DNA from 3 places in the Burkholderia sp. BC1 genome. Region 3 is predicted to be linked to each of the others. Evidence: predicted binding sites of a transcription regulator. Region 3 holds the regulator's gene; each other region holds the start of a gene.
The links. The regulator LexA, encoded in region 3, represses DNA repair genes until DNA is damaged. The targets are predictions, from matches to a motif close to ACTGTATNNNNATACAGT.

Region 1: a site for LexA is predicted at 2,397-2,414, ahead of imuA (translesion DNA synthesis-associated protein ImuA). Genes of this name have one in related genera too.
Region 2: a site for LexA is predicted at 1,821-1,838, ahead of ACSHSS_RS17460 (DUF2471 family protein). Genes of this name have one in related genera too.

The regions. Positions count from the first base shown of each region.
Region 1 covers NZ_JBQYLP010000005.1:58,053-62,356, reverse strand. The annotation lists gene ACSHSS_RS04025 (ABC transporter substrate-binding protein) at 1-405, shown strand, start outside; gene ACSHSS_RS04020 (ABC transporter permease) at 541-1,437, shown strand; gene ACSHSS_RS04015 (ABC transporter ATP-binding protein) at 1,439-2,233, shown strand; gene imuA (translesion DNA synthesis-associated protein ImuA) at 2,428-3,135, shown strand; gene ACSHSS_RS04005 (Y-family DNA polymerase) at 3,068-4,304, shown strand, end outside.
Region 2 covers NZ_JBQYLP010000032.1:56,458-60,761, forward strand. The annotation lists gene ACSHSS_RS17455 (oxidoreductase) at 1-1,330, shown strand, start outside; gene ACSHSS_RS17460 (DUF2471 family protein) at 1,353-1,757, opposite strand; gene ACSHSS_RS17465 (LysR family transcriptional regulator) at 1,878-2,771, opposite strand; gene ACSHSS_RS17470 (NAD(P)H-dependent oxidoreductase) at 2,859-3,638, shown strand; gene catC (muconolactone Delta-isomerase) at 3,815-4,105, opposite strand; gene catA (catechol 1,2-dioxygenase) at 4,143-4,304, opposite strand, start outside.
Region 3 covers NZ_JBQYLP010000076.1:13,132-17,435, reverse strand. The annotation lists gene cysT (sulfate ABC transporter permease subunit CysT) at 1-353, opposite strand, end outside; gene ACSHSS_RS25845 (sulfate ABC transporter substrate-binding protein) at 470-1,507, opposite strand; gene lexA (transcriptional repressor LexA) at 1,772-2,419, shown strand; gene ACSHSS_RS25835 (hypothetical protein) at 2,446-2,781, shown strand; gene ACSHSS_RS25830 (DUF2939 domain-containing protein) at 2,811-3,488, shown strand; gene ACSHSS_RS25825 (universal stress protein) at 3,568-4,065, opposite strand.

The sequences.
Region 1 (4,304 bases), on a different contig from region 3:
ATGACGCTGAAGGAAGCGGCCGCGCCGCGCACGGTCGACATCGGCCCGGCCGCCAAGAGCCTGATCGGCAAGGTCGACGTGATCTACACGAATACCGACAACAACGTCGTGTCCGCGTACGAAGCGCTCGTGAAGGTCGCGAACGAGGCGAAGATTCCGCTCGTCGCCGGCGACACCGACAGCGTGAAGCGCGGCGGCATCGCGGCGCTCGGCATCAACTACGGCGACCTCGGCCGGCAGACGGGCAAGGTCGTCGCGCGTATCCTGAAGGGCGAGAAGCCGGGCGCGATCGCCTCCGAGACGAGCAGCAACCTCGAGCTGTTCGTGAACACGGGCGCGGCCGCGAAGCAGGGCGTGACGCTCTCGCCGGATCTCGTGAAGGAAGCGAAGACGGTCATCAAGTAAGCCGCAGCCCCGGCTGCGCCCGAAGGCCCGATCGGGGCCTGCTCGACACCGCCGGACGGGCGGCCCCCACCGGGGCCGCTCGTTCGCTTGGCCCGGCCGCACACGTCCGGCCGGGAGGCAACAGGATTTTCCATCATGTCTCTGTTCTCGTTTCTGGGTGCGCTGGAGATCGGCCTGATCTTCAGTCTCGTCGCCCTCGGGGTGCTGATCTCGTTTCGCATCCTCAACTTCCCCGACCTGACCGTCGACGGCAGCTTTCCGCTCGGCGGCGCGGTCGCCGCGACGCTGATCTCCGCCGGCTACGATCCGTTCACGTCGACCTGTCTCGCGATCGTCGCGGGCGCGCTCGCCGGGTTCGTGACGGGCTGGCTCAACGTGCGCCTCAAGATCATGGATCTGCTCGCCAGCATCCTGATGATGATCGCGCTCTATTCGGTGAACCTGCGGATCATGGGCCGCCCGAACGTGCCGCTGATCACCGAGCCGAGCGTCTTCACGGTGCTGCAGCCCGACTGGCTGCCCGACTACGTGCTGCGTCCGGCGCTGCTCGCGCTCGTGGTCGTGGTCGCGAAGCTCGGCCTCGACTGGTTCTTCTCGTCGCAGCTCGGTCTCGCGATGCGCGCGACCGGCGCGAATCCGCGGATGGCGCGCGCGCAAGGCATCGCGACGGGCCGCGCGACGCTCGCCGGGATGGCGCTGTCGAACGCGCTCGTCGCGCTCGCCGGCGCGCTGTTCGCGCAGACGCAGGGCGGCGCCGACATCTCGATGGGGATCGGCACGATCGTGATCGGGCTCGCGGCGGTGATCATCGGCGAGACGCTGCTGCCCGCGCGCCGGCTCGTGCTGACGACGCTCGCGGTCGTGCTCGGCGCGATCGTCTATCGCTTCTTCATCGCGCTTGCGCTGAACAGCGAATTCATCGGCCTGAAGGCGCAGGACCTGAACCTCGTGACGGCCGCGCTCGTCACGATCGCGCTGGTGCTGCCGGCGACGCGCAAGAAGCTGTTCGCGCGCAAGAACGGAGGGGCATGACATGCTGTCCGCACAAGACCTCACACTCACGTTCAATCCCGGCACGCCGATCGAGACGCGCGCGCTGCGCGGGCTGTCGCTCGAGATTCCCGACGGCCAGTTCGTCGCGGTGATCGGCTCGAACGGCGCCGGCAAGTCGACGTTCCTGAATGCGATCAGCGGCGACCAGCGCGTCGATTCGGGCCGCATCGCGATCGACGGCGCCGACGTCACGCGCCAGCCCGCATGGGACCGTGCGCATCTCGTCGCGCGCGTGTTCCAGGATCCGATGGCCGGCACCTGCGAGGCGCTGACGATCGAGGAGAACATGGCGCTCGCAATGGCGCGCGGCGCGCGGCGCGGGTTTCGCGCGGCGCTCGATCGCGCGTCGCGCGAGCTGTTCCGCGACAAGCTGCGGCTGCTGAACCTCGGCCTCGAGAACCGGCTGACCGACCGGATCGGGCTGCTGTCGGGCGGCCAGCGTCAGGCGGTGAGCCTGCTGATGGCGTCGCTGCGGCCGTCGCGGATCCTGCTGCTCGACGAGCACACGGCCGCGCTCGATCCGAAGACGGCGGCGTTCGTGCTGGAGCTGACCGCGCGCATCGTCGCCGACAGCAAGCTGACGACGATGATGGTCACGCACAGCATGCGGCAGGCGCTCGACTACGGCGATCGCACGGTGATGCTGCATCAGGGGCAGGTCGTGCTCGACGTGGCGGGCGACGCGCGCAAGGGGCTCGACGTGCCGGATCTGCTGCAGATGTTCGAGAAGGTGCGGCACGAGCAGCTCGACGACGACGCGCTGCTGCTGGGCTGAGCGCCCGCTCGGCCGATCGGGCCGCCGCGGCCGGCGCGCAGCGTGCGCGTCGCCGCGGCGGCCCGCGTCGTTTGCGGGGACGGATAGCCGCCTGGGCGGCGGCTCCGGCAATCTGCATGACCCTTTTTGTTGAGGCCTGACAGCGCCCAAGGCGATCCTCTATACTGTATATCCATACAGCATCGAGTCGCATGATGTCCGCTTCATCCCTGTCCCCCGAATCCCTCCATCCGTCGCTCTGGCGCGGCTCGCAGCTCGCGCGCGGCGGCCCGCGCACGATCGACACGGGCTTCGCGACGCTGTCCGCCGAGTTGCCGGGCGGCGGCTGGCCGGTCGGCGGGCTGATCGAGCTGCTGGCCGCGCAGCCGGGCTGCGGCGAGATGCGGCTGCTCGCGCCCGCGCTCGCGCGCACCGTCAGCGCGCGGCGGCCGCTCGTGCTCGTCGCGCCGCCGCAATGGCCGCATGCGGCCGCGCTCGCCGCGCTCGGCGTGCCGCCGGAGTCGCTGCTGTGGCTGCGCGCCGGCAGCCGCATCGATGCGTTGTGGGCCGCCGAGCAGGCGCTCAAGACCGGCTGCTGCGGCGCGCTGCTGCTATGGCAGGATGCGCGGCCCGACGCGCTGCGGCGTCTGCATCTCGCGGCCGCGCGCACCGGCGACACGCTGTTCGTGATGCTGCGTCCGCTGTCGGCCGCGCGGCAGCCGTCGCCGGCGGTGCTGCGCGTCGCGCTGTATCCGGCGCCGGGCGGCGTGTCGCTCGACATCGTGAAGCGCCGCGGGCCCGCGCGCAGCGAGCCGCTCGAACTCGACCTGCCGTCGCCCATCGTGGAGAGCCGCTATGCGCGTCTTGCTCGGCATCCATCTGCCGCGCCTGCCGCTCGACGTGTGCGCCGCGCCGCCGTCTGACGGCGATGCGGGCGGCGCCGGCTGTGCGGTGCTCGAGCAGGGCGTCGTGCTGATCGCCGATGCGGCCGCGCGGCGGCAGGGCGTGCGCGCGGGCATGAAGCGCGGCGGCGTGCTGACGCTCGCGCCCGACACGCAGCTCGTCGAACGCGATCCCGCGCGCGAAGCCGATGCGCTGCGCGCGGTCGCGCTCGCGCTGCTGCGCTTTTCGCCGAACGTCGCACTGGCCGACGAAGCGACGCTCGTCGTCGACGTCGGCCCGAGCCTGCGCCTGTTCGGCGGCTTGCCGTCGCTGTGCCGGCAAGTGCGCGCGACGCTCGCGGCGCTCGGCTATGCGGCACGCATGTCCGCCGCGCCGACCGCCGGCGGCGCGTGGCTGCTGGCGCGCGCGTCGGCCCGTGTGCGCAGCCGGCGCCGCGTCGCGCGCCGCGCATCGCTCGTTCGCGCGCTCGACGCGCTGCCCTGCGTGCTGCTGCCCGACGCGCGTCCGTATGCGGGCTGGTTCGACGGCCTCGGCTGCCGCACGCTCGCCGATCTGCGCGGGCTGCCGCGCAAGGGGCTGCAGCGCCGTTGCGGGCCGGCGCTGCTGGCCGCGCTCGATCGCGCCTATGGCGACGCGGTCGAGCCGCTGGCATGGATGGCGGTGCCGCCGGTGTTCGACGTGCGGCTCGAATTGGCGGAGCGCGTCGACTATGCGGAAGCCGTGCTGTTCGTCGCGCGGCGTCTCGTCGTGCAGTTGTGCGGCTGGCTCGCCGCGCGGCAGTTGTCGCTGGCTGCGATGACGTTCGATCTCGAGCACGAGCGCGGCCGCCAGGCCGTGCCGCCCACGTCGCTCGAACTCGCGTTCGCCGCGCCCGTGCGCGACGAAGCGCATTTCATGCGGCTGCTCGGCGAACGGCTTGCGCGCGTCGAATTGCCGGCCGCGGTGATCGCGGTGCGCCTGAAGGCCACGCGCGTCGAATCGGTCGCGCCGCCGGCCGACGATCTGTTTCCCGAGCCGGGCGGCACGAAGGAAACGCGCGCGCGGCTGCTCGAACTGCTGGTCGCGCGGCTCGGCGCCGAGAACGTGCTGTGCGCGGCGCCGGTGGCCGATCATCGGCCCGAAGCCGCGAATCGCTGGCTGCCGCTCGATGCGCAGGCCGGCAAGCCGCCGGGCGCGCCGCCGGCGATGC
Region 2 (4,304 bases), on a different contig from region 3:
ACTCGCGAAGGCGGTCGAGCGCGCGGGCGCGACGATTCTCAATACGGGAATCGGCTGGCACGAGGCGCGCGTGCCGACGATCGCGACGTCGGTGCCGCGCGGCGCGTTCGCGTGGGTCACGCAGAAGATGAAGGGCGAGGTCGGCATTCCGCTCGTCACGACGAACCGCATCAACCGGCCCGAAATCGCCGAACGGATTCTCGCCGACGGCTGCGCGGACATGGTATCGATGGCGCGCCCGCTGCTCGCGGATCCGGAATTCGTCGTCAAGGCGGCGCAGGGCCGGGCGGACGAAATCAACACGTGCATCGGCTGCAATCAGGCCTGTCTCGATCATGCGTTCAAGAACCGGATCGCATCGTGCCTGCTGAATCCGCGCGCGTGTCACGAGACCGAGCTGCAGTATGCGCGCGCCGCGCAGCCGAAGCGCATCGCGGTGGTCGGCGCCGGGCCGGCCGGGCTCGCCTGCGCGACCGTGCTCGCGCAGCGCGGCCATCGCGTCGATCTGTTCGACGGCGCGGCGCAAATCGGCGGCCAATTCAACCTCGCGAAGCGGATTCCGGGCAAGGAAGAGTTTCACGAAGCGCTGCGCTATTTCGGCCGCCAGATCGAGCTGACCGGCGTCGCGCTGCATCTGAACCGGCGCGTCGAGGCGAGCGACCTGATCGCCGGCGGCTACGACGAGATCGTGCTCGCGACCGGCGTATCGCCGCGCGATCCGAAGATTCCGGGGCAGGACGGGCCGAACGTACTCGGCTATATCGACGTGCTGACGGGCGCGCGGCCGGTCGGCCCGAGTGTCGCGGTGATCGGTGCGGGCGGGATCGGCTTCGACGTCGCGGAATTTCTCGTGCAGGACGGACCGTCGCCGGCGCTCGATCTCGACGAATGGAAAGCGGAGTGGGGCGTGACCGACCCGGCCGCGACGCGCGGCGGCATCACGCGCGCCAAGGTGTCGCCGCCGGCGCGCGACGTGACGCTGTTGCAGCGCAAGCCCGCGCCGCTCGGCAAGGGGCTCGGCAAGACGACCGGCTGGATCCACCGCGCGACGCTGAAGATGAAGCAGGTGAAGATGATCGGCGGCGTGAACTACGAACGGATCGATGCGCGCGGGTTGCACGTGTCGTACGGCGAGCAGCGCACCGGGCACGCTCTGATCGAAGCCGACACGATCGTGCTCTGCACCGGCCAGGAACCGCAGCGCACGCTGCTCGCGCCGCTGCAGGCGGCCGGGCGTTCGGTGCACGTGATCGGCGGCGCGGACCGCGCAGCCGAACTCGATGCAAAGCGCGCGATCGACCAGGGCGCGCGGCTCGCCGCGCGGCTCTAAGGCTGGCTCGCGCTTCGCGCGCTCACGCCGCTTCGGCCTGCTCCGCCGCTTCCGCTTCGAGCATCGCGCGGACGATCAGATAGACGGCCGGCAGATCGTCGTCGTCGCGGCGCCAGTCGACCGGCTCGTCGATGTCGGCCGGCACGAGCCGGCTGTCGCACAGCCGGATGAAGGCGTCGACGATCGCCGGATCGTTGCGGCTCACGAACCCCGCGTTCGAGAACGCGAGCGCTTCGACGTCGAGCAGCGCACGCCAGCTCATCGTGCGCTCCGCAGCAGGATGGCTGCGCCGCCGCAGGCCGAGCGCGCGCTGCGCGGGGCCGGCCACCGCGCGCTGCAGATCGACGACCGCGCGCTGCGCGGCGCGCTCGAACTGGACAGGATTGAAGCCGGGTTGCTCGGGATCGAATGCGGATGACTGGAACATGGTCGCCTCACAAAAGTCCGTCCGTCGCGGGATGACGGAATTCGGGTCAAATGGTGCAAAAGCACTGTAAATATATACAGTGTTTCGCGCCGTTTCAAGCCCCGGACGCGATCCTGTTCGCTAGACCGCGGCGGCGATCGTTTCGCGCAGCCACCGATGCGCCGGATCGCGATGCACGCGCTCGTGCCACAGCATCGACATTTCGTAGCCGGGCACGTCGATCGGCGCGTCGACGACGCGCAGCGCAGGCGTATCGCGCACGAGCCGCTCGGGCAGCATCGCGACGAGATCGCTGCTCGCGAGCACCGACATCACGAACAGGAAATGCGGAACGGACAGCACGACGCGCCGCGTCGCGCCGACCTTCGCGAGCGCCTCGTCGGTCACGCCGAAGAAGCCGCCGCCGTCCGGCGACACGATCACATGCTCGAGCGCATTGAACTGCGCGAGCGTCGGGCGACGCTTCAGTTTCGGATGACCGGCGCGGCCGACGAGCACGTAGCGCTCGGCGAACAGCGGCAGCCGGCGCATGCCGGGCGGCGATCCTTCGGTCGTATGGAAGGCGAGATCGATGTCGTTGCGCGCGGCGGCCTGCTCGATGCGCGGCGGCACGAGCTCGACGATCGCGAGCCGCGTGCCGGGCGCGGCCGTGCGCAGCGCATGCAGCGCGGGCAGCACGATCGTCGATTCGCCGTAGTCGGTCGCGGCCACGCGCCACGTGTGCGTCGCGGTCGACGGATCGAACGGCGTCGCGGGCAGCACCGCGCGTTCGACGGCCTCGAGCGCGTCGCGCAACGGCTCGCGCAGCGCTTCCGCGCGCGCGGTTGGCCGCATGCCGCGCGGCCCCGGCAGCAGCAGCGGATCGCCGAACGTATCGCGCAGCTTCTGCAGATGCACGCTGACCGACGGCTGCGAGAGGTTGAGCTTCTCGGCCGCGCGCGTCACGTTGAGTTCGGCGAGCAGCACGTCGAGCGTCACGAGCAGGTTCAGGTCGAGTCGCCTCAAATTAGTCATCGCTATACCTGGAATATCGGAAATTCATTTCCAATATACCTGCGCGATCGGCATCCTGCAGTCCATTAAACCGACGGAGGACCGAACATGAACGTGCTGATCGTCTATGCACATCCCGAGCCGCGTTCGCTGAACGGCGCATTGCGCGATTTTGCCGTGGCGCGTCTGGAAGCAGCCGGGCATACGGTGCAGGTGAGCGACCTGTATGCGATGAACTGGAAGCCCGCGCTCGACGCAAACGACATGATCGACCGCTCGCACGACGCGCGCTTCGATCCGGCGCTCGACTCGAAGCGCGCCTACGAGACCGGCACGCAGCGCGAAGACATCGCGCGCGAGCAGGAGAAGCTCAAGTGGGCCGATACGGTGATCCTGCAGTTCCCGCTGTGGTGGTTCTCGATGCCGGCGATCATGAAAGGGTGGGTCGAGCGCGTGTATGCGTACGGCTTCGCATATGGCGTCGGCGAGCATTCCGACCGGCACTGGGGCGATCGTTACGGCGAAGGCTCGCTGGCCGGCAAGCGCGCGATGCTGATCGTCACGACCGGCGGATGGGAATCGCACTACAGCGCGCGCGGCATCAACGGGCCGATCGACGACGTGCTGTTTCCGATCCAGCACGGCATCCTCTATTACCCGGGCTTCGACGTGTTGCCGCCGTTCGTCATCTATCAGACGCACCGGATGGACGACGCGCGTTTCGCGGAAACGCGCGCCGCGCTCGGCAAGCGTCTGGACGAACTCGCCACGACGCCGCCGATTCCGTATCGCCGGCAAAACGCGGGCGACTACGACATCCCCGCGCTGACGCTGAAGCCGGACATCGCGCCGGGCAAGGTCGGCTTTGCGGCGCATCTCGCGGCGTAGCGCGCGCATCGCGCGGCGCGCAGGCATCGCGCGGTGCACGAGCGCGATACGCGCGCCGCACGACGCAAAAACGGCACGAACGACCCGCGCGTTTTCGCAGGTCGCCGTTGCCGTTCGCCCTTTGCCCTTTGCGTGTCGCGTGCCGCCGTCAAACGACGGCCGCGACACGCGCGCGCTTACCGATCGTCGTCGCGCACCGACGACGGATGGCGGCACAACGCGCGTACCTCCATCTCCATATACGGAAACAGCGGCAGCTGACTCAGCACGTCGTGCAGCTGCTGCACGCTGTCGACGTCGAAGATGCTGACGTTCGCGTACTGCCCGGCGATCCGCCACAGATGGCGCCACACGCCTTCGTTCATCAACCGCTGACACATCGCCTTTTCCTCGGCCTTCAGCGTCGCGGCCTTGACCGGGTCCATATCCGCCGGCAGGCGGACCTTCATTTCCACATGAAACAGCATGCTGTACTCCGTTTGTCGGTTCGCGGGACGACGCCGGTCACACGTGCGCGCGCACGCGTTCGACGTCGCTGGTCGGCACGTTGTCGCGCGCGCCGACCAGCGTGAAATCGAAGTCGATCAGCGCGAACGGGCCGTCGATCCCGTACGGCTTGCCTTCCGCGCCTTCTGCCTGGCGGATCTTCGGAATCAGGCCCTCGCG
Region 3 (4,304 bases):
GCGAGCGAAATGCCGGCCACCGAGGTCGGCAGCGCGAACGGCAGATCGACGATCGCGTCGACGAGCCGCTTCAGCGGAAACGTGTAGCGCACGAGCACCCACGCGACGAGAAAGCCGAACACGGCGTTGAGCAGCGCGCCGCCGAATGCGGCCGAGAACGTCAGCCGGTACGAGGCGAGCACGCGCGGCGACGTGACGGCGGCGACGAACTGGTCCCACGACAGCGTCGCGGTCTTCAGGAACGTGGCGGCGAGCGGAATCAGCACCACGAGGCTCAAATAGGCCACCGTGATGCCGAGCGTCACGCCGAAACCGGGCAGCGCGCTCGGCTTGCGAAAGGTGTACGTGGTCATCGGATGCTCTTGCTGGGTCGATGCTCATGGGCCCGACGCGAACGCCGGCGCGACAGGTCGCGCCGGCGGCGTCCGGGACGCGGCGCACTACGTGGCGCGCCGCTGTCGTTGTCGTATTACTGCGGCTTGTAGATCGAATCGAACACGCCGCCGTCCGCGAAATGCGTCTTTTGCGCATTCGTCCAGCCGCCGAACGTGTCGTCGACCGTGTACAGCTTCAGCTTCGGGAACTGCTTGGTCAGTTCCGCCGGCACGCTCTTCGAGCGCGGCCGATAGTAATTGCGCGCCGCGATTTCCTGGCCCTGCGGGCTGTACAGGAAGTTCAGGTACGCTTCCGCGAGCTTGCGCGTGCCCTTCTTGTCGACGACCTTGTCGACGACCGCGACCGGCGGCTCCGCCAGAATGCTCGCCGACGGCACGACGATCTCGAACTTGTCGGGCCCGAACTCCTTGATCGACAGGAACGCCTCGTTCTCCCATGCGATCAGCACGTCGCCGATGCCACGCTGCACGAAGCTCGTCGTCGCACCGCGCGCGCCCGAATCGAGCACGCCCGCGTTCTTGTAGAGCTTCGTGACGAATTCCTTCGCCGACTGCTCGCTGCCGCCCGGCTTGTGCAGTGCATACGCCCATGCGGCCAGGTAATTCCAGCGCGCGCCGCCCGAAGTCTTCGGGTTCGGCGTGACGATCGACACGCCCGGCTTGGTCAGGTCGTCCCAGTCCTTGATGCCCTTCGGGTTGCCCTTGCGCACGAGGAACACGATCGTCGACGTGTACGGCGACGCGTTGTCGGGCAGGCGCTTCTGCCAGTCCTTGTTCACGAGCCCCTTGTTCGCGAGCGCGTCGATGTCATAGGCGAGCGCGAGCGTCACGACGTCGGCCTGCAGGCCGTCGAGCACCGAGCGCGCCTGCGCGCCCGAGCCGCCGTGCGACTGCTTGAAGTTGACCGTCTCGCCCGTCTTCGCCTTCCATTCCTTGCCGAATGCCTGGTTGAAGTCCTGGTACAGCTCGCGCGTCGGGTCGTACGACACGTTCAGGAACGTCGTATCGGCCTGCGCGTGCGTCGCGACGCCCAGCGCCGCCGCCGCGCCCAGCGCGAGTGTTGCAATCAAGCGGCCCGCCCCGCTCATCAGCCCCGTCGTGCGCTTCACCATCCTTGGTTCTCCAGTGTTGTCGGTATTGCGATGTCGGGCCAGTCTATCGAACGGGCTACATGATTAAAAATAATCCTTCTTCATTTTTTAATACTGAAAAGTGCTAACGCAATACGGACGGACGGTTGCGGCAGACGAACCGGCGCATGGACGTCGCAATCGGGCGTCGGAACCGGCGCGATCGCGTCGAACTTCACGTAACACTTGAAATTCGCGAAGTACTGTATAAAAATACAGCTCACTGTCTATCCATACAGTTGAACCATGACCAAACTCACCGCACGCCAGCAGCAAGTGTTCGACTTGATCCGCCGCGCGATCGAGCGCTCCGGTTTTCCGCCCACTCGCGCCGAGATTGCGGCCGAGCTGGGTTTCAGTTCGCCGAACGCGGCCGAGGAGCACCTGCGTGCGCTGGCGCGCAAGGGCGTGATCGAGCTGGCGGCGGGCGCGTCGCGCGGCATCCGGCTGCTCGGCGGCGACGACGCGCCGCACCAGTTCACGCTGCCGCATGCGGGGCTGATGCAACTGTCGCTGCCGCTCGTCGGCCGTGTCGCGGCCGGCAGCCCGATCCTCGCGCAGGAACACATCTCACAGCACTTCGCGTGCGATCCCGCGCTGTTCTCGAGCAAGCCCGACTATCTGCTGAAGGTGCGCGGGCTGTCGATGCGCGATGCCGGCATTCTCGACGGCGATCTGCTCGCGGTACAGAAGCGCACCGAAGCGAAGGACGGCCAGATCATCGTCGCGCGGCTCGGCGACGACGTCACGGTCAAGCGTCTGATGCGCCGGCCGGGCGGCATCGAGCTGATCGCCGAGAACCCGGATTACGAAAACATCTTCGTCAAGGCCGGCAGCGCGGATTTCGCGCTGGAAGGCATCGCCGTCGGGCTGATCCGCTCGGGCGAACTCTGACATTCCGTCTCGCTCAGGAGAACACCATGGAACGCCTTGCCCGCCTGCTGCCTTTCCGTCAATTCGGTCGCCTGCGTCATCTGCGCGGCCGCACGCCCTGCGCGCCGCTGTCCGCTGCGGCGCCCGCCGGCCATGAAGTCGCAGTCGAACGGCAGGCGTCGCTGCTGCCTTCGGCGCTCCCCGCCTTCGCGCGCGTGTCGCTCAATGCCGGGCTCAATCACGCGGAGCCCGCGCGGCGCGCACCGGTGCGCGTCTATCACGGCCGTTCGCGGCTGATCATGGTCGGCACGATCGACGCCGTCTGCCGGATGATCGATCGCTGCATCGCGGAGGAACGTTCGGCCGCGCAAGGCGGTCTCTGATTGCGACACGGTTTCGCTCCGGAGGTATCGTGACGCGCTCGTCGAGCCGCGCATGGCGGCTCAAACCCTTGCTGATCGTCGTGCTGGCGGTCGCCGTCATCGCGGCGATCGGCTATGCCTACGCGTCGCCGTACATCGCGCTCGGCCGCCTGAAGTCGGCGATCGATGCGCGCGATGCGCAGGCCGTCAGCGAATACGTCGACTTTCCGTCGCTGCGGATCAGCCTGAAGCAGCAGGTCACCGAGGAATTGATGCGCCGGATCGACGCGGTGAAGAAGGACAACCCGTTCGCGGTACTCGGCGCGCTGATCGGTTCCGCGTTGATCGGGCCGCTCGTCGATGCGTATGCGACGCCGGAAGGCGTGGCCGCCCTGATGAGCGGTTTCCCGCCGAAAGGCAATCCCGGCGAGCGTCCGCCCGACTGGCAGGCGCAGCAGGCCGGCGGCGCTGCGCCGTCTGCACCCGGCGCGGCCGTGCCGCCGGCGAGCGCACCGGCTCCGGGCAGCGCGGTCGCATCGGCGCCGCCGCCGGCAGCATCCGCTCCAGCGGCGCCACCGGCGCAGCAGCAAACGCACGCCGGCTACCGCAATATTGACGAATTCGTCGTCACCTATCAGCGCACGGCCGACGGCACGCGCTATGCAGCGATCTTCCACCGCTTCGGCCTGTTCTCGTGGAAGCTGTCGGCGATCGATCTGCACGCGTAGCGCGCGTCGGCGCGCTGCCGCGGCAGCGTTGGCGACGTCGCCGCGATCGGCGCCTCGAGCGCCGATCGCGCTCATCACATCACTGGCCGCTCGCCGTCGCGGCTTCGCGCTCGCGTGCGATTTCGGCCTTCTGCTCTTCGGCCGACGAGCATGCAACCAGAATGCTGCAGTTCACGCGATCGAGCAGTTGCGTATTGCCCGACCCCATCCACCATCTCGATAGTCCGCTGCGGCATCGGTGTCCGACGACGACGAGATCGACTTTCAGCTCGCCGGCGAGGTTCGCGATTTCGTCGATCGGATAACCGAACGCGAAATGGCCCTCTGCCTGCACGCCGCGCTCGCGCAGCCAGTTCACGCCTTCCTGCAGGATTTCACGTGCGGTTTCCTCGAAGCGGCCGCATGCGACGTCGGTCAGCAAGCCGGCACTTTGCGCGATGCTCGAACGCATGTCGACGACCGACAGCAGATGCGTTTCGGCCTTCAGGTCCAACGCGAGATTGGCACCGCATCGCAGCGCCTTGCGCCCCTCGAGCGTTCCGTCGTAGCACAGCAGAATCTTGTTGTAGCTAGCCATGAGACCTCCCTATCGCGACAACGAGCCCTACACATTCATCATGGTGCGCCGCAATCCGGCGCGCAAGGGATGGAAAACGCTGACGCGCCGCATGCGGCGCGTGCGCAATGATGCGGTGCACGATGATCGCGGCCCTGCACGATGCCGGCGCATACGCGCTGAACGAACGCAAGCGATGCACTAGAATGGCCCGTCGTGCCGCGGTTTCGCTGCACGCGAACGCGCATCGCCACGCTTGC